4 regions of the Glutamicibacter protophormiae genome follow, and region 4 is predicted to be linked to each of the others. Evidence: riboswitches for the same ligand, from Rfam matches in the RefSeq annotation. Region 4 holds a riboswitch; each other region holds the start of a gene.
The links. Region 4 has a riboswitch for S-adenosylmethionine ahead of JQN66_RS15525 (hypothetical protein). Riboswitches for the same ligand answer to the same signal wherever they lie in the genome.
Positions count from the first base shown of each region.

Region 1: linked by a shared signal. The riboswitch ahead of JQN66_RS01310 (O-acetylhomoserine aminocarboxypropyltransferase/cysteine synthase family protein) and the one ahead of JQN66_RS15525 (hypothetical protein) in region 4 are both predicted to bind S-adenosylmethionine.
Region 2: linked by a shared signal. The riboswitch ahead of JQN66_RS01385 (acyl-CoA dehydrogenase family protein) and the one ahead of JQN66_RS15525 (hypothetical protein) in region 4 are both predicted to bind S-adenosylmethionine.
Region 3: linked by a shared signal. The riboswitch ahead of JQN66_RS01425 (ABC transporter substrate-binding protein) and the one ahead of JQN66_RS15525 (hypothetical protein) in region 4 are both predicted to bind S-adenosylmethionine.

Region 1 is NZ_CP069806.1:255,664-261,068, forward strand. It holds gene JQN66_RS01300 (ABC transporter substrate-binding protein) at 1-430, shown strand, start outside; gene JQN66_RS01305 (CoA-binding protein) at 506-1,000, opposite strand; gene JQN66_RS01310 (O-acetylhomoserine aminocarboxypropyltransferase/cysteine synthase family protein) at 1,000-2,367, opposite strand; SAM riboswitch class I at 2,480-2,574, opposite strand; gene JQN66_RS01315 (histidine phosphatase family protein) at 2,688-3,248, shown strand; gene JQN66_RS01320 (RNA polymerase sigma factor) at 3,375-3,872, shown strand; gene JQN66_RS01325 (methylated-DNA--[protein]-cysteine S-methyltransferase) at 3,869-4,498, shown strand; gene JQN66_RS01330 (hypothetical protein) at 4,781-4,978, shown strand.
Region 2 is NZ_CP069806.1:272,032-277,436, forward strand. It holds gene JQN66_RS01370 (ABC transporter permease) at 1-746, opposite strand, end outside; gene JQN66_RS01375 (aliphatic sulfonate ABC transporter substrate-binding protein) at 752-1,774, opposite strand; gene JQN66_RS01380 (ABC transporter ATP-binding protein) at 1,858-2,679, opposite strand; SAM riboswitch class I at 2,685-2,786, opposite strand; SAM riboswitch class I at 3,053-3,143, shown strand; gene JQN66_RS01385 (acyl-CoA dehydrogenase family protein) at 3,161-4,504, shown strand; gene JQN66_RS01390 (LLM class flavin-dependent oxidoreductase) at 4,578-5,405, shown strand, end outside.
Region 3 is NZ_CP069806.1:280,884-286,288, forward strand. It holds gene JQN66_RS01405 (COG4315 family predicted lipoprotein) at 1-432, opposite strand, end outside; gene JQN66_RS01410 (anti-sigma factor family protein) at 502-1,188, opposite strand; gene JQN66_RS01415 (sigma-70 family RNA polymerase sigma factor) at 1,185-1,691, opposite strand; gene JQN66_RS01420 (SDR family oxidoreductase) at 1,854-2,717, opposite strand; SAM riboswitch class I at 3,261-3,352, shown strand; gene JQN66_RS01425 (ABC transporter substrate-binding protein) at 3,474-5,108, shown strand; gene JQN66_RS01430 (ABC transporter permease) at 5,120-5,405, shown strand, end outside.
Region 4 is NZ_CP069806.1:3,312,804-3,318,208, forward strand. It holds gene JQN66_RS15510 (alkaline phosphatase family protein) at 1-563, shown strand, start outside; gene JQN66_RS15515 (Fic family protein) at 680-1,921, shown strand; gene JQN66_RS15520 (hypothetical protein) at 2,043-2,273, shown strand; gene JQN66_RS15525 (hypothetical protein) at 2,366-2,929, opposite strand; SAM riboswitch class IV at 2,981-3,094, opposite strand; gene JQN66_RS15530 (4a-hydroxytetrahydrobiopterin dehydratase) at 3,245-3,895, opposite strand; gene JQN66_RS15535 (hypothetical protein) at 4,076-4,612, shown strand; gene JQN66_RS15540 (DUF421 domain-containing protein) at 4,612-5,067, shown strand; gene JQN66_RS15545 (APC family permease) at 5,064-5,405, shown strand, end outside.

The DNA.
Region 1 (5,405 bases), 760 kb from region 4:
TTCAGTGCTGAACGACTACCAGGCCAAGGCCACTGCGCTGAATGAGGACGTGGAGGGCGATCCGAAGATTTCCCTGCTGCGCTTCATGCCGGAGAAGATCCGCCTGTATGCCAACAAGTCGCTGATCGGCGTGATCCTGGCCGACGCCGGATTCTCCCGCCCGGAGAACCAGAACATCGACGACCTGGCCGCTGAAATCTCCGCGGAGAACCTGGCCGATGCCGATGCCGACTGGCTGTTCTACACCTCCTACGGAACGCCCGAGGCCACCGGCGAGAAGGCCGCGGTGGAAGGTCCGCTCTGGGGCCAGCTGCAGGCGGTCAAGGACGAACAGGCCATCCGCGTGAACGACGACGTCTGGTTCCTGGGCCTGGGCCCGACCGGCGCCAACCAGATCCTGGACGACCTGCGCGGCTACCTGGTCAAGTAGCGCCAAAGAAGACGAGCACAGCGGTGCCGCCCTTCATGCAGAAGGGCGGCACCGCTGTGTTCGTCCGGGGATTTCCTAGGCCAGCAGCTGGCGCTTGGAGGAAATCACGCCGGTGTTGAAACCGGCCAGGCGCAGCCCGCCGTGGAAGCGCGCATGCTCGATCTTCACGCAGCGGTCCATGACCACGTTCAAGCCCGCGGCCTCGGCGCGATGGGCCACCTCTTCATGCCAGGTGCCCAGCTGCAGCCACAGGGTCTTCGCCCCGACCGCCAGCGCCTCGTCCAGCACGCCGGGGATGTCGTCATGCTTGCGGAACACCTCGACCAGGTCCGGTGACTCGGGCAGGTCGGCCAGCGACTTGTACACCGGCTCGCCCAAGATCTCGTCCAGTACCGGGTTGATGAAGTACACCTTGTACTTCGAGGAGGACAGCAGGTAGGTGGCCACGAAGTAGCTGGCGCGCGAGGGCTTGTTCGAGGCGCCGACAATCGCGATGGTTTTGGTTTCGCGCAGGATGTTCAGGCGTTCTGCGGCGCCCGGGCCCTGCCAGGTGCGTTCAGCGGTGCTCATTAGTTGGCTCCCTTCGAAGCAACGGGAACGGCGCAGGATGCCCCGTCATAGGTCGGTGCCGCGAAATCGGACTCCAACGAGCCCTCCTGCGAGGCGGACAGCGCCTGGTCCAGGTCCCAGAGGATGTCCTCGACGTCCTCCAAGCCGACCGAGAGGCGGATCAGGTCCTCCGGAACGCCGGCGGCGAGCAGCTGTTCGCCGCTGAGCTGCTGGTGGGTGGTCGACGCCGGGTGCAGCACCAGGGTGCGGGCATCGCCGATGTTCGCCAGGTGGCTTGCCAGCTGCAGCGCGTCGATGAACTTGGCGCCGGCCTCGCGGCCGCCCTTGACGCCGAAGCTGAAGACCGAGCCGACGCCCATCGGCAGCAGCTTGGAGGCCTGCTCGTGCTGCGGGTGGGATTCAAGCCCCGCGTAGTTCACGTAGGTGACGCGTTCGTCGGCTTCCAGCCAGGCGGCGACCTGCTTGGCGTTGGCCAGGTGGTTGTCCATGCGCTGGGGCAGGGTCTCCAGTCCCTGCAGCAGCTGGAAGGCGGACTGCGCCGGCAGCGCCGGGCCGAAGTCGCGCAGCTGCTCGCTGCGCAGCTTGGTCAGGAAGCCGTATTCGCCGAAGTTGGCCCACCAGGAGACGTTGCCGTAGCTGGCCACCGGTTCGGTCATGGTCGGGAACTTGCCGTTGCCCCAGTTGAAGGTGCCGGACTCGATGACCACGCCGCCCAGGGTCGTGCCGTGCCCGCCGATGAACTTGGTGGCCGAATGGATCACGATGTCCGCGCCGTGCTCGATCGGGCGCAGGATGTACGGCGGGGTCAGCGTGGAGTCGACCACCAGCGGGATGTCGTGGCGGTGCGCCACGTCGGCCAGCCCGGCCACGTCCGCGATGTCGCCGGACGGGTTGGCCACGACCTCGGTGTAGACGGCCTTGGTGTTCTCCTGGATCGCGGCCTCGAAATCGGCCGGATCGTTGGAATCGATGAAGGTGGTGTCGATGCCGAAGCGGCGCAGCGAGACGTCCAGCTGCGTGATGGTACCGCCGTAGAGCTTGGCCGAGGCCACGATGTGGTCGCCGGCCTGGGCCAGCGCGGCGAAGGTGACGAACTCCGCGGCCATGCCGGAGCCGGTGGCTACCGCGCCGATGCCGCCTTCCAGCGAGGCCATGCGTTCCTCGAACGCGGCCACGGTGGGGTTGCCGATGCGCGAATAGATGTTGCCGTACTTCTGCAGTGCGAACAGGTTCGCCGCGTCGTCGGTGTCCTTGAAGACGAACGAAGTGCTCTGGTAGATCGGCACCGCGCGGGCGCCGTGCTCGGCATCGGGGGTGCCGCCGGCGTGCAGCGCGCGGGTGCGGAATCCAAACTTGTGGTCTGCCATGGTGGCTTCTGACTCCTTGTCGATACGTTTTTGACCTCCGCGCGGGGCACGGAAGCCATCGAGGCAGGAATCCCGGTTCAATGTCGCTTCAGCGCCGGGTAGGCGGAAAGCAGCTCCATCGTTTCTGGCGGTAGCACCGTATCCACCGGCTGTGGCAGGTTGCTGCGGCGTCATCGAACCAGATCTCTCGGCCGCTCGGGATGGTTGTAACAATCTTCGCAACATGACCGAAAATGACCCAACTATGAGTCGTAACGTTGCGTATTGCTTCCTTTGCCGGAGATTATTCGATACCTTTGCGCTGCGCTTATGCTCGAGTCATGGACACCGCGCTGGCACTGGTACGACATGGGCAAACCGACTGGAACCTGGCTGGCCGCCTGCAGGGCCGCACGGACATCGAGCTGAATGACACCGGGCGCCACCAGGCGCGCAGCCTTGGACGCTTCCTGAAGGGCAGGGGCTGGGACCTGCTGCTGGCCTCCCCGCTGGCCCGCGCGCAGGAGACCGCGGCGCTGATCGCCGAGCAGCTCGGGGCCGAGACCGGCCCGGCGGTGCACCCCCTGATTGAGCGGAGTTTCGGCCCGCTGGAGGGGCGCATCATGGCAGAGGTCAGCGACCTGGAAGCCGCCGAGGTGCAGCACGAGCTCGAAACCCACCGGCAGATCCTGGACCGGGCCCTGCCCGCGCTGCTGCAGCTGATGCAGGAACACGAGGGGCGCAGGATCATGATCGTCAGCCACGGGGCCACCATGCGCGTGATCCGCGATGCGCTCGCCGGCGGCAAGCAAGCCCAAGGCGTCGATAACGGCGAAGTGATTGACATCGACCTGGAGCGGCTGGAAGAAATCGCCGCAGAGCTCGATCCGGTGCGTCTGTAACCGGCTTCTCCAATCGCGCCTTGGCGCCGCGGAGCAAAAAAATTTTCGCTCCCGACCTCACAAACTTCGCCTGCGGTACGTTTACAAGGTGAGAGCCCGCAAGGGGAAGCAGCTGCCGGGAGAGCCATGCAGATACCGTTCGAACGGATCGTCCAAGACCATGGGCTGACCGTGTTGCGCGTGTGCCGCGCCCTGCTTGACGAGCATCGCGCCCAGGATGCGTGGTCGGAAACGTTCCTCTCCGCCCTCAAGGCCTATCCGGATCTTCCGGAGGATGCCAACGTGCAGGCATGGCTGGTGACCATCGCCCACCGCAAGGCCATCGACGAGCTGCGCAAGAACCATCCCGAGGTGTTGACCGAGATGCTGCCCGAGGCAGAAGCCGGCCGGGCGGGGCTGCCCGAAGCCAGGATCATGGATCGGGAACTGTGGCAGGCGCTCAATGCGCTGCCTCCGAAGCAGCGTTTCGTGCTCGCCTACCGGTACTTGGGCGGGTTGAGCTACGCGCAGATCGCACAGGTCCTTTCCGGTTCCGAAGCGGCCGCCCGCCGGGCGGGAAGCGACGGGATCAAGAACCTGCGTGCCCAATGGAAGCATGCACAGATGCTGGAGGAGTTGTCATGAGCGAACGGATTGCAGCCGTCCCCGCGACGCAGGACGAAGCGCGGATCCTGGCGGAACTGAACAAAAAATTTGTTCATGATGCCCGCAGCCAGCAGCTGATCGAAATCTCCTACCGCATTGTCGACAGCCCGATCGGCCGGCTGCTGCTGGCCTCCACCGAGGCCGGGCTGGTCCGGGTGGCCTTTGAAACCGAGGGACATGAGCGCATCCTCGAGGCGCTCGCGCACAAGGTGGGCCCGCGGATCCTGAAGGACGACCGGTCGCTCGACGACGCGGCCAGGCAGCTCGACCAGTACTTCTCCGGCACGCTGCAGGAGTTCAGCCTGCCGCTGGACCTGCGGCTTTCCACCGAGTTCCGCCGGCAGGTGCAGCTGGAGCTGGGCCACATCGCCTATGGGCAGACCCAGAGCTACGCCCAGGTGGCCGAGCACATCGGCAAGCCGAAGGCGGTGCGGGCCGTCGGCTCGGCGTGCGCCACGAACCCGCTGCCCATCGTGCTTCCCTGCCACCGCGTGCTGCGCACGGACGGCTCGCTAGGAGGCTATCTCGGGGGACTGGACATCAAGACCCGGCTGCTGAAGCTGGAGAACCCGGACTTCGACGGCGGCGAAGCCACCCTGTTCTGACAGCTTCAAATCGCAGACTTAACATTCTTTTGTTCGGTCGTTTAGCTAGATGCATAAGTCCTAATACACGTGACCTCAACAAAGCCTCCTGAACAGGACGGGAATCTCCACAATCCCGGGGCTTTCGAGCACGTCCTCTGAGGTGATCATTCCCGAGATCGGCGTGGACCTGAGCGTATTTCTCGTGCGGCGTACTTGGCAACGTGGGCGGAGGTCTGCCCGGGGTAGAACGAATCGGCCGGACGCAGTAAGTCTTCGCATACCAGAGGCGGGGAATCCTCTGTGAACGCTGCGCTGGGCACCGCAGCGCAGAGCGCGACCCGGCAGAAGAACACGTTCGTGGCCGCACGGATTCCACGACTCTACCTGCGCCGCGACGATAACCGGTTGATTCTGGAGGCCGTGCAGACGTTGGTGGAGCTGAACTGGGGGAAAGAGCATAATTGTGCGGGATCGCGGCCTGTCAGAAAAACCAATTGATTCGTACGGAAATGACGTGGGCCAGGATCCGCAGGATATTCATCCGTTTAACTGCCATTCGAGCGCTCCGGCCCATTCAACCGATTAAGCACTTGTGGAATGGTGCGAAGAACTTGATCAGTAATATTCAGCGCGATGATTTAGAACCGACGGTCGCAGCGTTCAAAGACCCTATCCGTGCAAAGGTGTTAGATTGCAGGATCTGAGTAGTTGGCGTTCGGAATTAGACAGTTAGCGTCAAGGATAGTAATATCACGTGAGAAAATTAAGTCTAAATGTTTGTCTAGGTGGATAAAAATGCTGGGTCAAAAGATTCGCGCAGCTGCACTGGTCGCTGTTCTCGTGGGAGGGGGAAGTTTGGTTGCTGCAGCTCCTGCTATGGCTGAAGGTTCCTGGTCTTCGTCAATCACGAATGCCCTAACTGGTT
Region 2 (5,405 bases), 780 kb from region 4:
ATCAGTCGGTCAAGGCGACCGTTGTTCTGCGAATCAGTCAACAAGAATCCGAGACCCATCGAAGCACCGAGCAATTCAGCCGCCACGAGGAATAGCCAAGCCTGGGCCAGGGCTAGTCGGAGTCCGGAGAAAATGGAGGGGACAACTGCCGGTAGCTGGACGGTGCGCAGCAGGTTCAAACCCTTGAAGCCGAAAGAACGGGCTGCTTCCACGAGTTGGGCGTCGACATGGCGCAAAGCCAGCGAGACGGTGGTGAAGACCGGGAAGAACGCCCCGATGATGATGAGAGTGACTTTGGAGTCTTCGCCCATTTTCATCCAGAGCACCAGCAACGGCACCCATGCCAGCGAGGGCACCGCACGCAGCGCGCCGATGCTCAGGCTCAGCAGGGCATCGGCGAGCTTGGACAGCCCTACCAGTGCACCGAAGAACAGCCCTAGGAGTGAACCGATCGCGAAGCCCAGCAGCACACGCTGGGTGGAGATTCCGATGTGTTTGCCCAGATCTCCGCCCTGGAACAGTTCCCCGGCCGCCGTGATGACGGCCCCCGGGGTGGGCAGCGACCAAGGCGCGACAATGCCGGTCACAGTGACGTACTGCCACACGGCAATAGTCACGATGGGGATAATCAAGGACAAAAGCCATTTGGGAGCCTGAAGGATCCTGGCGGCAAGTCCCGGCTTGTTCCTGTTGCCGGCCGTCAGGTCGCTGCGCTCAGCCTTTGGGCTCTGGGTTGGCGAGGACATGGGGATTACTCTCCGGAGATATTCTTGGCGTTGGCCTTGGTGGCGAACTGGTCGTCCACCAGGGTGGCTAGTGCTTTGTCAACGGTTTCCTGCTTGGATACATCGCCACTTGCAACGAGGGTTGGCGCGATATTGCCCAGGACCTTGGTGAAGGACTCGCCCGGCACCGTGCCGACATCCAGGTTGGAACGCTCAGTGATTACGGTCTGGGCAACTTCGGTGTCCAAGCCCGCAACTTCGGCGAGAATTTCTGCGGTTTCGTCCGGGTTTGCAACAGCCCACTCTCGGGCCTTTTCATACGAGTCGACAACCAACTGCGCCAGTTCCGGGCTTTCCTCGATGAAGTCGGCCCGTGCATTCAGTGCACCATAGGTGTTGTAATCGAGGTTGCGGTGGAACAGCTTGGCCCCATCTTGCTCGGCGGAAGCCATGATGGGATCAAGACCCGACCATGCGTCAACCGAGCCATTTGCCAGTGCGGTGCGACCGTCCGCGTGCTGGACATTCTGCAGCGTGATGTCCTTCTCGCTCAGCCCTGCTTCCTCCAATGTTTGCAGCAAGAAGAAGTATGGGTCGGTTCCCTTGGTAGCGGCAACAGACTTGCCCTTCAAATCTGCAGGAGTGGTGATCTTCGAATCCTTGTTGACCACCAATGCCGCCCATTCAGGCTGCGAGTAGAGCGAGATGGTCTTGATCGGCGAGCCGTTGGAGCGGGCCAGCAGTGCGGCGGATCCTGCGGTGGAGCCGACCTGAACTGCGTCTGCGCGCAGCGCTTCGTTGGCCTTGTTCGATCCGGCGGACTGGATCCATTCGACGGTGACTCCCTGCTCCTTGGCTGCCGCATCCAGCCATCCCTTTTCCTTGAGAACTAGGCTCAGCGGGTTGTAGGTGGCAAAGTCGATGGACAGCGTCTTGCCGTCGCCTGCGGCCGAAGCGTTTTCGCCGGCGCAGCCTGACAGTGCAACGGCGCCAACTGCCAAGGCTGCGAGAGACAATGCGGTGCGACGGGTGAAGTGGTTTGCGAGCATGAGAATTCCTTGATTTGTGCGTGCGAGTGCAGCGGCCGCGAAAGTGCAGCCGTTGAAGAGAAAGTGCGTCGGCGAAGCTGGCGCTAGTGGTTTGTGGCGTCTACGCCCAGAAGGCCAAGGAGCCTTGCCCGGTTGGCAACGAACTGCTCGTTGCTGTGGCTACGGGGGTGGGGAGCCTCCAGCCGGAGGTCTTCAATGACCGTTGCCGACTGCTGGTCGTTACGACGTCCAAGAACCACAACGCGATCGGCGAGAGTCAAAGCTTCGTCGACATCGTGGGTCACCATCAATACGGTCGTTGGGAACGATGCATGGATCGACAGCAGTAAGTCCTGCATTTTCAGGCGGGTCAGAGCATCTAAAGCGCCAAATGGTTCATCGAGCAGCAGCACGCCAGGGCGGCGTGCCAGCGCCCTGGCAAGGGAAACCCGCTGTGCCATGCCACCGGAAATCTCGCGTGGCCGCAGGTCGGCCGCGTGGCTCAGTCCGGTCAGCTCCAGAAGCTGGTCAATGAGTTCGTTGCCTTCCAGCCTGCTGGTTCCCGGAGCCAGTCCGAGCGAGATGTTCTCTCGCACCGAACGCCAGGGAAGCAATCGCGGTTCTTGGAATGCTACCGCGCAAAGTTCGTTGATGTCGTTGACTTCCCGGACGCCGGTGAAGACCGCGCCACTCGAAGGGTGATCCAGACCTGAAACCGAACGCAGGAGTGTTGACTTGCCGCAGCCGCTGGCACCGAGGATCGCCACGACTTGGCCTGCATCGATGTGCAGGTTGACGTCCGCGAGAACTGTGCGCTGTTCATTCTTTGTGGTGAACGTACGCGAGACATTTCGGAAGTCGACGGGCAGTGCGGTGGACGTGCTGGTGCTGTCGGCGGTCTGAGGCAGGGCGAAGGCAGTGGCCATGATCATCTCCATCGGTCCTGGCGGTAGCACCGGCCGGGAATCCTAGGATTCAACGGTGGTTGCTGCGGCGTCATAGAGCCAGATCTCTCGGCCGCTCGGGATGGTTACAGGTCTATTACATGCATTCGAACGATTTCATTGCAAATCCTGCGTAACATGAAAAATCTTCGATATGACCGCGCGAGCTGTGGGATATTTCGTTATTTATTTCATTGAATGACGGTTTGATCGATTTTTACCCTCCATGCTTGGGTCATCTTCGGCGGTTCACCGCATAGAGCACCCGTCGGGTTCTGCAACAGCAAGTCTTTCGGCGACAAAATATGACTTCGGGGCTTGGAATCGCCCGTTTGTTACGGCTACAAATGATTACGACCCATCCAGAGCGGCTGAGAGATCTGGCTCCACGACGCCGCAGCAACCACCTTTAGCCGGGACGGTGCTACCGCCAGGATCGATGGAAAGAATCGAGGACTTTTTTATGTCTTTTGGCGCACCCCAAAACAATCTCGAGGTGGACTTCAACACGCTGAGCACGCCGGGAGCCGGCAATGCGCTGGAGCTCGATGAATTCACCGAAGAGCGTCCGACCCGCCAGTTGCTCAAGGTGACTCCCGGTCCGGGAGCCGACGAAGACTACGAGCGCCTCGCCGCGATTTTCCGTCCGGTGTTCGCCCAGATTGCCGCCGGAGCCAAGGACCGGGACCGCAACCGCATCTTGCCCTTCGAGCAGGTGGGGTTGCTGAACCGCGAGCGTTTCGGGGCGTTGCGCCTTCCGGTCGCCAACGGCGGCCACGGTGCCAGACTCAGCGACGTCTTCCGCCTGCTGATCGAACTTTCCGAGGCGGATTCCCACATCGGGCAGCTCTGGCGTGCGCACATCGCCTTCGTCGAAGACGTGCTGCGCCTGCAGGACGAGCAGCTGAAGGCCAAGTGGTTTGCGCGCATCGCCGCCGGGCAGATTGTCGGCAACGCCTACACCGAAAACGGCGGGAACGCCCTGGGCGCTCTGAACACCAAGGCCAGCCAGGTCGACGGGCGCTGGGTGGTCAACGGCGAAAAATACTACTGTACCGGCACCATCTTCGCGGATTGGACCACCGTCGCGGTGGCCCACCCGGACCGCCCCGGCCGGCAGATTGCCGTGGTCTCGACCCAGCACAGCGGGGTGAAGATCCTTGACGACTGGGACGGCTTCGGCCAGGGGTTGACCGGCACGGGGACCACCGAGTTCCACCAGGTTCCGGTGGACAGCTTCATGCCGGAGGATCCCAACGACCCCGAGGCTTCGATTTTCCAGCTGGTGCTCATGGCGGTGCAAGCAGGCATCGGCCGCGCGGCGCTGAACGACATGCGCAGTTCCGTGCAGACGCGCACCCGCAGCTTCACCACCGGCACCGGCGTGCCGGTGCACCGCGAGCCGCAGGTGCTGCAGCTGGTGGGGGAGGTCTCCGCCGAAGTCTTCGCCGCGGATTCCGTGGTCATCGGCGCCGTGCTGGAGGTCGAAGCGGCGCTGGCCGATGCGCACCTGAATGCGGAGGAGCGTTTCGCGGTCTGCGAGCTGGCAGCCAACCGGGCGCAGGCCATCGTGCAGCCGCTGGTCATCAGCGCCACGAGCAAGCTGTTCGACGGGCTGGGCGCCTCGTCCACCCGCAGCAGCTGCAACATGGACCGGCACTGGCGCAATGCGCGCACCATCGCCACCCACAACCCGGCCATCTACAAGGCGCGCATCGTGGGGGACTACGAGATCAACGGGGTCCAGCCCCAGCGGCTCTCGGTCACCGGCGAGCTGTCCGCACCCACCCAGAACCACGCCGGCTAGCGGCCGCAGCGCCGCGCACCCGCCAGACTTCCACTTCTCAACCACTTCTCAACCACGAACAAGGGGCACATCCATGAGCGAGAACCAGCCTGCGAATCCGAAGCGCGAGATCCTTTTCAACGCCTTCGACATGAACTGCGTCGCGCACCAGTCTCCGGGCCTGTGGCGCCACCCGAAGGACAAGGCCGCCGACTACAAGACCATCGGCTACTGGACCCACCTGGCCAAGGTGCTGGAAAAGGGCAAGTTCGACGGGCTGTTCATCGCCGACGTGCTGGGCACCTACGACGTGTACAACGGCACCAACGAGTCCCCGCTGCGCACCGGTGCCCAGGCCCCGGTGAACGACCCGTTCCTGCTGGTCTCCGCCATGGCCGCGGTGACCGAGAACCTGGGCTTCGGCGTCACCGCCGGCACCGCCTACGAGCATCCGTACCCGTTCGCCCGCCGCCTGGCCACCCTGGACCACCTGACCAACGGCCGCGTGGGCTGGAACGTGGTCACCGGCTACCTGCCCTCGGCCGCCCGCAACATGGGCCAGGAAGACCAGATGGAGCACGACGAGCGCTACAACCACGCCGACGAGTACCTCGAAGTGGTCTACAAGCTGCTCGAAGGCTCGTGGGAAGACGACGCGGTGCAGGCCGACAAGGAAACCGGCGTCTACACCGACCCGGCCAAGGTGCACTCGATCAACCACGAAGGCAAGTACTTCAAGGTCCCGGGCATCGCGATCACCGAGCCGAGCACCCAGCGCACCCCGGTCATCTACCAGGCCGGCACCTCGCCGCGCGGCCTGAAGTTCGCCGCGCAGAATGCGGAAGCGGTCTTCGTGACCAGCCCGACCCGCGAAATGCTCAAGGACACCGTCACCAAGATCCGCGACCACGCCGAAGCCGCC
Region 3 (5,405 bases), 790 kb from region 4:
GTACAGCGGCCATCCGTTGAGGGTCAGCTGGCTTTCGCCATTCACGCCGGTGATGGTTCCGGTCTTCCCGGTGACTCCGTCAACGGTGACGTCGGTTCCGCCCGGGACCGCCGGCCACTGGTCTTCGCAAGGACCGGAGCAAGCAGAGGAATCGGCACCCTTGGTGTCCGTGTCGAACTGGTACACCGTCATGCCCTTGCCGTCGACCACGATCTTGCCCAGCGAGGAGTCGGCGAGGGCCAGGGAGGTGGCCTGCATGCCGCTGCTCGGGCTGCTTTGCGCCGGTGCGGAGGAAACCGGGCTGGACTGGGCGCCGGCGGACGGCGATGCGGTGTCGGTGGATCCAGAGTCGCCCGCGCAGCCGGACAGGGCCAATGCCAGGGCCGCGACGGCTGAGGTTGCTGCGCACCAGGACTTCAGTGACGATTTCATGAGCTGTGCCTTTCTCGTGGTGTCCGCGTGAGCGGCTTGCCTGCTACACGAGGAGCAGCTCGTTCCGGTTCACTGCTGGAGCAAATTCTTGTCCATCGGCGACTGCAGGACCGTCAGTCCGGCCAGGGTCTTCACCGTTACTTCGGCGATCTGGTCCACCGGCAGCGAGGTGGCGGCCTGGAGGGTGATCTCCTTGCCGGGCACTGCCTTCCAGGTGGCGACCTGCATGGTGCCGCCCTGGGTGTCGGTCACCAGCAGCGCATAGGACCATGGGCCGTTGGCATCGCCGAATTCATAGCCTGCGGGATAGTCGCAGTCGATATTCAGCCGGGTTCCCCATGCCACCGATTCGAAGCCCACCTGTGCGCTCAGCGACTGCTCGGCAACCTGCTGCAGGGCAAGCACCGGACCGGGATCGGCCGGGCGCAGCAGGAACGGCAGCCCGATACCCAGGACCACGGCGACGGCTGCCGCGGCCAGGAGGATCATGCGGCCGCCGCGGCGCCGCCGTGCGGAGGCAGCGCGCCGGGCGGTCTTCTCGAACAGGTCCGCCGGGGGCTGCGGCACCAGGGCCGTCACTTCCTCCGGGTCGTGCGCGCGCGAGAGCAGTCCCGGCAGCGCGCTGAGCTCGGAGACGGAACCCTGGCAGCGCTCGCAGTTCTCCAGGTGCTCCTCGAACAGCCGGCGATCGACCGGCTCCAGCGCCCCGAGCACGTAGGCGGCATCCCATTGGGCGAACTTCTCATGCTCGCTCATCGTGTCACTCCCCGTTCCTGGAGGGCCAGTTTCAAGGCCCTCATCCCATAATGCAGCCGGGACTTCACTGTTCCGTCGGCTATGCCCAATTCCGCCGCGATCTGCTGCGTGCTGCAGGCGCCGTAGTACGCGAGCACCACCACCTGCCGGTGCGGTTCGCTCAGCGCCGCGAGCGCGTCATGAATGAGGATCTCGTCGAAAATCTGGTCTGCATGATCGGCGGACGCTTCCTCGGGCAGCCGTTCGATGCTGCGTTCATGCCGGGAGCGCGCGCTGCGGGACTGGTCGATCACCAGGTTCCGCGCCACCGTGAACATCCACCCGCGGACCTCCTCCACCGGCTCGTCGAGAATCCGCGGGGAATTCCACGCCTTGAGCAGAGTCTCCTGGACAATGTCCTCCGACTGGTACGAGTCCCTGGTCAGCGAGAAGACGTAGCGCCACAGCGGCTGAGCGTACCGTTCATGCAGCAGCCGCAGGGTGGCATCGTCGCTGGTAGTCACGCGCCCCTTTCGCGGCCAGGATTTTCGGACCTGATTCTCACTCATGCAAGTTACACGAGCCAGCCGGGTTTTTTGTTCAACCAGGGCCAAAGATCTTCGCGCAGGGCCGGTGTGCGCTCGCAGGGACGCCCGACTCGCGGTGCCGGCCCTGGCTGTTCAGGCTTAGCTGTCCAGGGCCTGCTTGATGGCCTTGCCCAGCGAGGTGGGTGCGCGGCCGATCAGCCGGGCGAGGTCCGAGCCGTGCACCTCAAGGGCGCCGTTGCGGATGCGCAAGTCGGTGTCCACCAAGATCTCGGCATAAACCTGGGGAATTCCGGACTGTTCGTAGATGCCTGCCAGGGTCTGCGGGTCCATGTCCCGGTAGGTGACCTCTTGCCCGGCGGCGGCGCCGAGCGCTCCGGCCAGCTGGCTGAGCGTGAAGGGCTTGTCTCCGCCGAGCTCGTAGATGGTTCCCCCGGCAACCTGCTCGTCCAGCAGGACGGCCGCTGCAGCCTCGGCGAAGTCCGCTCGGGTGGCTGCGCTGATTTTTCCCTCGCCCGCCGCGCCGAGGATGACCCCGCTGTTGAGGTAGCCCATGAGCTGGTCCGTGTAGTTCTCGGTGTACCAGCCGTTGCGCAGCAGGACATAGGGGATCCCGGATGCTGCCAGCAGGTCTTCGGTGGCCACATGTTCGGCGGCCAGTTTCAGCTGGCCGGTGCGCGCATTGGCGATGGATGTGTAGGCGATCAGCGACACATCAACACGCCGGGCGGCATTGACGACGTTCTCATGCTGCGGGATCCGGTGTCCGACATCGCTGCCGGAAATCAGCAGCAGCCGGTCGACGCCTTCGAGGGCCGCGACGAGCGTGTGCGCCGCGTTGTAGTCGGCGGCGCGGGTCTCCACGCCCTTGGCTGCCAGGGCTTCGAGCTTCTGAGGGGATCTGCCGAGCGCGACCAAGCTGTCCGCTGGGGCGCCCCGGGATAACAGTGCATCGATGACGAGGGTGCCGAGTTTTCCGGTGGCTCCGGCGACTGCGATCTTCATGGGGTTCCTCCGTTGGCTTCCGTGGACCCCAGCCTATTCGCAGAGGCCCGGGATCGTAAGGATTCAGCGGGTGAAGCGTTGTCGGTGTGGACCGCAGGGCCGCCCGAATCATGAAGACCTGCAGCCAGGGCCTGAATACAAGGAATTCCTTTCGATTCGATGGGCGTCGCCGCCAGCTGATATTGGCGTCCGGTATGCAAAGGGCGCAGCTGGTACGGAAAATTCTCCACCTGCATCAGCACTCGTCGAGCCAGAAAAACACTGGGGAGAACCGAGCCACTTGTGGTGCCGTTGCAGCAGGAGCTAAAACGGGCTCCCTGAAAGCTGGACTGCGGAATCAGGAGCAGGAGCCCAACCAGCCGTCGTCAAGTGTGCGCTTTGATCGGCGTCACATAACGCCACAAGGCAATTTGTTACGTCAAATATGGCGTGAAACTCGCGGGGTACCACTTTTTCCATGACTTCATGACGTATTCCTTACGTCACGCTTGGTCACATGCGATTCCGTGTTCGACACTGAAATTGTTCAAGAAATTGGACGCCACACCATCCAGAGCGACTGAGAGACCTGGCTCGTTGACGTCGCAGCAACCACCCGATAGCGGGATCGGTGCTAAGGCCAGGACCGATGGAGATTGCTAGATTTCGCAACGGTTCTTCAAGGGGAGTGCTCTGCCTTCCCTCGAATTCGCAACAACCGGATCGTTGAATATCAGGCGTAATCCTCGGCTCAAATACCGAGAGGAACTTACGAATATGCGTACTGCGCACCTGAGTTTGAAAGCGGCGGCACTTGTTGCCGTCCTGGGCCTGACCCTGACCGCATGCGGCGGAAATTCGACTACCGCAGCTCCGGCTGAAGGTGCTCCCGCTGCCGCCGGCGATCCGGTTGAAGGCGGTACCTTTACCTTTGCCGAAGTTACCCCGATTAACAACTGGCAGACGCAGGCGGCGCGCTTCTATGAGAAGGCAAACGTCCTGAACTCGGTCCTGGACCGCCTGACCTACTTCGATGCGGAGTCCGGCAAGCTCGTTGGATGGATCGCTGAGGACTTCAAAGCAAACAACGACCAGACTGAATTCACGTTCACCATTCGTGACGGGGTGACGTTCTCCGATGGATCCGCGCTGGACGCGGAAGCGGTCAAGCTCAACCTTGACGCGCTGGGCCTGGGCATCAAGGACGCGCAGGTCGCTCCGAACGTGGACTTCGGCGCCTATAAGTCGGCGGAGGTCCTCGGCAAGAACCAGGTGAAGGTGACGCTCAAACGTCCAGACGCCAACTTCCTGCGTGCCACCTCGTCCGTCGCAGCAGGCTTGGTTTCCCCGAAGACCTTGAAGCTGGATAACGCAGGACAGTCCGCTATCGCGAAGATCGTGGGCTCTGGCCCGTTCGTCTTCGAATCGGAAAAGCCGGACGAGGAAGTTGTCTTCACCAGCCGAGACGACTACGCGTGGGCACCCGAAACCGCAGAAAACCAGGGCGATGCCTATCTGGACAAACTGGTGATCAAGTACCTACCTGAGGTAGCCAGCCGCGCTGGCGCTGCGCAGTCCGGTCAGGTTGACCTTGTCCGCGGACTGCAGCCGGTGGACGAACAGGTGCTGGCAGCCAACGGGGGCCAAGTCTTCGCCGCGCAGGGTGTCGACCTGACCACCAACCAAGCTGCCGTGCGCATCGGTTCCGGCAAGCTGGAAGACGTCAAGGTTCGCCAGGCTCTCCAGATCGGTATCGATCGCCAGGCAATCAAGGACACCGTGCTGTCCGAGAGCTACGTGGTGGCCGGTTCGGTCCTGAACCACAAGGCCCCGGGCTTCGTCGACTTGTCGTCCGAAATCGCCTATAACCCGGAGAAATCCAAGCAGCTTCTGGAGGAAGCAGGCTGGAAGGTCGGTGCTGACGGAATCCGCGAAAAAGACGGCGAAAAGCTGGAAATCACGGTAGCCACGTCGAACAACTCGGTCGTCATCAAGCCCGCATTCGAGCTGATCGAGCAGCAGTGGCGCGATCTTGGCGTGAAGCTGGTCAACCGCGCAGCGGACAATACCTTCCTGGTCAATGCGCTCGTCGATGACAAGGTCGAGTTCTTCGGTACCCGCCAGTTCGCGCTCGGCGGCCTCGGCCCGGTCTATGCCCCGGCCAATAACACCCAGACCCTGAACGCCGACGAGGAACTCAACAAGCTCTTCGCCAAGGAACAGGCCGCGACCAGCGAAGAAGAGCACCTGGGGCTTGTCGAAGAAGAACAGCGTGCACTGGTGCTGGACAAGGCACTGGCCCTCGTACTGTGGGATGAAGTCCAGGTTTACGGTGCCAGCCAGTCCGCCCACGTCGAGTTCACTTCCGGTACCGCCCCGATCTTCCAGGGTGCCTGGAAGAGCGAAGGCTAGGAGCGCAAACCATGGGCGGATACATTGCCAAACGCGTTGGCCAGGCTCTGCTGGTGATCTGGCTTGCCTACACCGTGGTATTCATCGCAGTGCAGTCGCTTCCCAACGATCCCGTGACGATCTTCCTCAATTCGGACTCTGCGGCAGATCCGGCGACGATCGCGCAGATGAAGGAGTACTACGGCTATGACCAACCGGTTATTGTCCAGTACTTTTCCCAGCTGGTCGGATTGTTGCGCGGGGACTTGGGATACTCACTGTCCAGCGGTTCGGAAGTATCCGCCCGGATCGGCGAGG
Region 4 (5,405 bases):
CCCTGCGTCCGCACCTGAAGAAGGCCAGGGACGAGGCCAAGCTCAGCGCGAAGACCAAGGGCTGGACCACCACCGCCCCCAGCGGCTGGACCATCGACAATTCGGCCATGCCGAAGGGCGGAGTGCGCGAATGGCGCGGCTGGTCCTTCACCACCGATGAGTTCTGGACCAACACGGATTTGAACCAGGGCCGCGAAACCAGCGTCCACAACCGCAACGTCTTCGCCGTCGCCGATTCGGACGAATGGGACGACAAGGCCCATGACCCAGGCCAGTTCGACTCCACTCTGATCAGCCCGGAGTACAAGGTCAAGGGCGGGCAGCGCGCCACCCTGGGCTTCGCCTCGAACTACAAGATTGACGGCCCGCAGTCCGGCGAGGTCTTCGTCAGTTTCGACGGCGGTGAGCCGGTCTTGGTGAAGTCCTACGACGAAAACTACAACGGGGTGGAGAGCATCCAGATCGATGTTCCGATGAAGGCCAAGAAAGCCCAGGTCTCCTTCCGCTACACCGGCACCAATTCGGCGTTCTGGACCATCGACCAGGTCTCGCTGAAGAAGTAGCCAGCATTCACCAACGTATGGCGCTAAGTGATAGTAAGAATCTTCCTTACTATCACTTAGCGCTCAAGTGATAGTAAGATGGGTTGGTAACTATCACTTGAGGAAGTGCAAAAGCCATGGAGTTCGAGCAGATCAACAGCTTCGTGGAGATTCCTGCCCATGCCTCGGAAACGCACCGCTGGCGCCCGCAACACCCCCAGATTTTCTCCAATGCACAAGTTTCCAGGCAGACCGGCGAATACCAATCAGCGATTATTCCGTCGATCTCCAACTGGTCACCCGATTTTTCAGCATCGCTAATGTCCGAACTCGAAGAAGCAAACGATGCCTTGCGCCTATTTGATGCCTATGCGTTCCTTTTGCTAGGGCAAGAGAACCCGGCACTCGGCCCTATGTCGAGCATTCTCCTGCGTACAGAAAGTGCTTCAAGCAGCCAAATCGAACAGCTTTCCACCTCCGCCCGGCAGCTAGCGCTCTGGGAGATCGACGAAAGTGAGAAATCCAATGCCCGCACAGTTATCGGCAATGTGCGGGCTATGGAAGCCGCGTTACTGCTCTCTGAAGAACTCAACGTCAGCAGCATTTTGTCCATGCATCACGAATTGTTGCGGCATCAAGACGATCTTGCGGACGAAGCGGGAAGGTTCCGACAAGAACTTGTATGGATTGGAGGCAAGGATTCTGCCGGGCCCCGCGGCGCCAGTTACATTGCGCCCCAGCATGAACTGATTTCAGGGGCGTTGGCTGATCTTGAAACGTTCATTCACCGTCAAGATCTACCCTCCCTCGTCCAGGTTGCCGTCGCGCACGCCCATTTTGAGAGCATCCATCCGTTTGTCGACGGGAACGGCAGAACCGGACGCGCCTTGGCCCACGCCATGCTTCGCCACCGCAAGGTGACCACCCATTCGACTGCGCCAATTTCAGCAGGCATCCTGAGGGACACCGCTGGCTATTTCGATGCGTTGACCGCCTATCGACGGGGCAACGCGTATCCAATCATCAAGATCTTCATCGATGCTTCGATCTACGCAGCGACGACGGGGCAAGTGCTGTTGCAGGCTTTGGCGGACGCGCTGGAAGATTCACGCAAACTGCTGGATGGTCTCCGGTCGAATTCGACTGCGTTCAAGGTGCTACCGCTGCTCATAGCTCAGCCAGTCATCAACGCCGGCTATTTGAAGGCCGCCCTGGACATTACAGACGCTGTCGCGCATCGTGCCATCGCTACCTTGGGCAATCGCGGGGTCCTGAAAGAGAAATCGGGTTTGCGAAGAAACCGTGTCTGGCAACACGACCAGATCCTGCGGATTCTGGATGACTACGCTGCGACGATTCGTCGAGACTCGGTGCATTAGACACAAGCTCCCGCCCTGGTTGAGTGCACCGAACAGTCAGGATAAAACCCTGCGATTTTCATATCCACTAGGGGATTTTCACTTCAAGGATCGGCTTATCGATGCAGAGTTAAGTGCCTACATGGCATCTTTCAACCAGCTGGCAAACCTCGCTGAAGAACTCATAAGCGATACTGCCACGCTCACCCGAAATTTCTTGGACGGGACCAACGATCCCGAAGTTGATTGCATCGAGGATAACGGTAGCGTCTCCTCCTTCGGCTGGGTGTCGGGCTGTGCCGACCACGAGGGTGTACCCAGCGGCTTCGAGATGGACACCGACGCCGATTCCAGCGAAACCGAGAAGACATAGGACCAACGCTATGCACCGGGCCCATGGGGTCGCCGGCACGGCGGGGCCAAGCTGCCACGGGACACCGTGACAGCTTGGCCCCGCCAGCATTCTCAGCTCATTTGCGGCACCGGGGCTGCGCTGATGAACTGCGCCAGGGCTACGCTGGGACGGGCAACAAGCATGAGCGGCGGAAATGCTTCCCATTCTTCGGGCACCAACTGGACGATATGTTCCGGATACGGCCGCTCAATGCGCTTGAAGCCGCCGCCCACGCCATCGGCTTTCTGCAGCTCGATATAGCTTTGTCCCCATCGCGGGTTGGGCGCAAGAACGCCCAGCCGCCGCAACCGCTGCTCCAGCCCATGCTCGCCAGCTGTTCCCACACAGCGCCGGCGGGCACTTTTCACCGCTTCGCCAAGCGACTCGTTGAGCGCCCAGTACAGTTCCGGAGTGAAACCGGCGGCGATCCACCGGGCAATGTACTCATCCACGTGATCGAAATTGTTGCCCAGCAAACCGGCGGCAAATTTAGAAGCCTCATATGCCTGGTATCCGGCCGATTGGAATTGCTTCTGGCCGCCAAAATTGGGGTAGCTCATGATGACGCTGCGCCACATTCGCTCCAACACGGTGCCTTCGGGACGATCCACCGAATACTTGCTGTTCTGGGTCATTGCTTCTCCCCCTTTTGTGGAGGATTCCCAACGCGCGCAGCGCCGGAAGAATCCACCGACTTACCCGAAACTTTTGTCCGAGTCAGTTCTTCCCCTGGGGCACCCCGCTCGATGAGGAGGGTTGCCGTGCGACCAGCCAGGTACTTCCCGTCGCAGCTCTTGAACTTGGAATAAAGCATATCCCGAGGCCACCGACATAATGGAGCCGGGTTCCGAACACGGCCGATCCGGCGCCCATGCCTTTGCAAGTACGGGCACCGGATCGCAGCCGATTCTACTGGAGAAATCCCCTCTTATCCCATTGTCGGCTCCGGGTTATCGGTCGGCCTCGGTGCAGATGCAGAATCGGTTCCCCTGGGCGTCGGTGATCACCGTGAAGGACGGCGCTTCCGCCGCATCGACGTGCGTCCCCGACGCTTCCAATTTCTTGAGTACCGGTTCGCTTTCCGAATGCGGAACCCAGATGTCCAGATGCAGGCGGTTCGGATTCGGCGTTTCCGTTTTCTGGAACCAGATGGCCGGACCGCGTCCATGCGGATCGGCAAGGCTGCCGTCCTCCAGCGCTTTATAGCCAAGTCCCGCAGCCCACTGCGCCGCGATAGCTTCCGGGTTGTCGGTGTCGATGGCAATCTCCACGGCACCGATCAAGTCGACCCGCGGCTTGGCGCCAAGGGCCTCGGCCCGTTCGGAGATCTTGCTGGCCAGCGCGATGTCGCGTGTGGTGACCTGCCCGCCGGCATCATGGGAGGTCGTCGTGACGAACACGCGGTTGTAGCGCCAGTCCACGTCGGGGTGGTGGTTGTCCATTTCGGCGGCACCCGCGATATCGCTGAAGAGCTCAATCGCGGCGGCCGAGGTCTTGGTTTCGAATACAGCGGCAATGGCACCGGGAATTTTACGCCAATGCGGCATTCCATTGAGGTACTCGTTGAGTTCTTCCTGGGCGATCACATCATTTGCAGACATGCGGTTCTCCTTTCTCCGGCAACCTTCCCACCCGTCGAGGCGAAGTTCAATGAAACTGCGCAGACTTCCAGAAACCGCGACGTGCTTGTGTACTGAAAGTGGCCTGTGAACCTTCATAGGCCCGAGACAATGTTCGGGTTCACGGCTAGCCTCAACGCACATGAGCACGAGGAGTTTTTGATGACTAACATCTACAACGCCAAAGTCTCTGATTCCACGCTGGCCGATGTCATTGACGCGGAGGCCCACAAGACGCGGCGCTTCCTGGGGCGAATCATCATTCTCGCCGCCGCGGGGGTCGTCCTTGCCGCGGCGCTCGGAGCGTTCGACATGGACACCAGCGCTGAACGATCCCAGAAGGGCGTGGACGTGAAGGTGGGCTACCCCGCAGTAGCCCGGGCAGGCAATGAGATCGATCTGGAAATCCTTGTCAGCTCAGAGGAACCGCTGCCAGAGACCTTTGCAATTCATCTCACCGAGGACTACTTGCTGTTCTTCGAGGACCTGGCCGTGTTCCCCGATCCCGAGTCGCAAAGCTCGGATGCGACCGGTGCCGTTGAATTCGTCGTCGCTCCGCAGCAGGAGGCGAGTCGGATGCTCGTCCGGATCAGCGGCAGGGCCTCGGATCGCTGGGATCTGCGCACCAGCGGAAATCTGCGAGTCCAGGCTGGTTCCACAACCGTGAATGTCCCGATCTCTACGTGGAGGATCCCGTAATGGAAATCGTTGTTCGCGCCGCCATCGCCTTTGTGATCCTGTGGCTGGTAACCCGCGCTGCAGGCCGTTCGACCTTGGGCGAGCTGAGCTCATTCGAGCTGATCCTGTTCGTGGTGCTTGGAGATTTGGTGCAGCAGGGCATCACCATGGAAGACCGTTCGCTGACCGGAAACCTGTTGGCCGTGCTCACCATGATCGTCCTGGCGGTCATTCTGTCCTATGCCAATATGCGTTGGCCCAAGGTCGGAAAAATTACCTTGGGCCGGCCCATCGTGCTGGTGCGCGACGGCATCATCGATCGGCGGGCACTCAACGGCGAGCGCATCGGCCTCGATGAGTTGAGCATGCTCGCCCGCCAGGCGGGAATCGAGAACTACAGCTCGATCAGGCTGGCCATCCTGGAGTCCAGCGGCAAGGTCTCCTTCTTCACCCAGGAAGCAGAGGCAAAGCCATGAGCTTGAATACCGAAAGCAAGCTGAAAAAGGGGATTACCGGACCCCTGCTGTATTTGTTCATTCTCGGCGACATCCTTGGCGCCGGCGTCTATGCGCTGGTGGGCGAAGTCGCCGCAGAAGCCGGTGGCGCCATCTGGGCACCGTTGCTTGTTGCCCTGGTCCTGGCCCTGCTGACTGCAACCTCCTACGCCGAACTGGTCACGAAGTACCCTAAGGCGGGCGGCGCGGCCATCTTCGCCGAGCGGGCGTTCAAGAAGCCGTTGATTTCTTTCCTCGTCGGGTTCTCCATGCTGGCGGCTGGGGTGACCAGTGCGGCGGGTCTGAGCATCGCCTTCGCC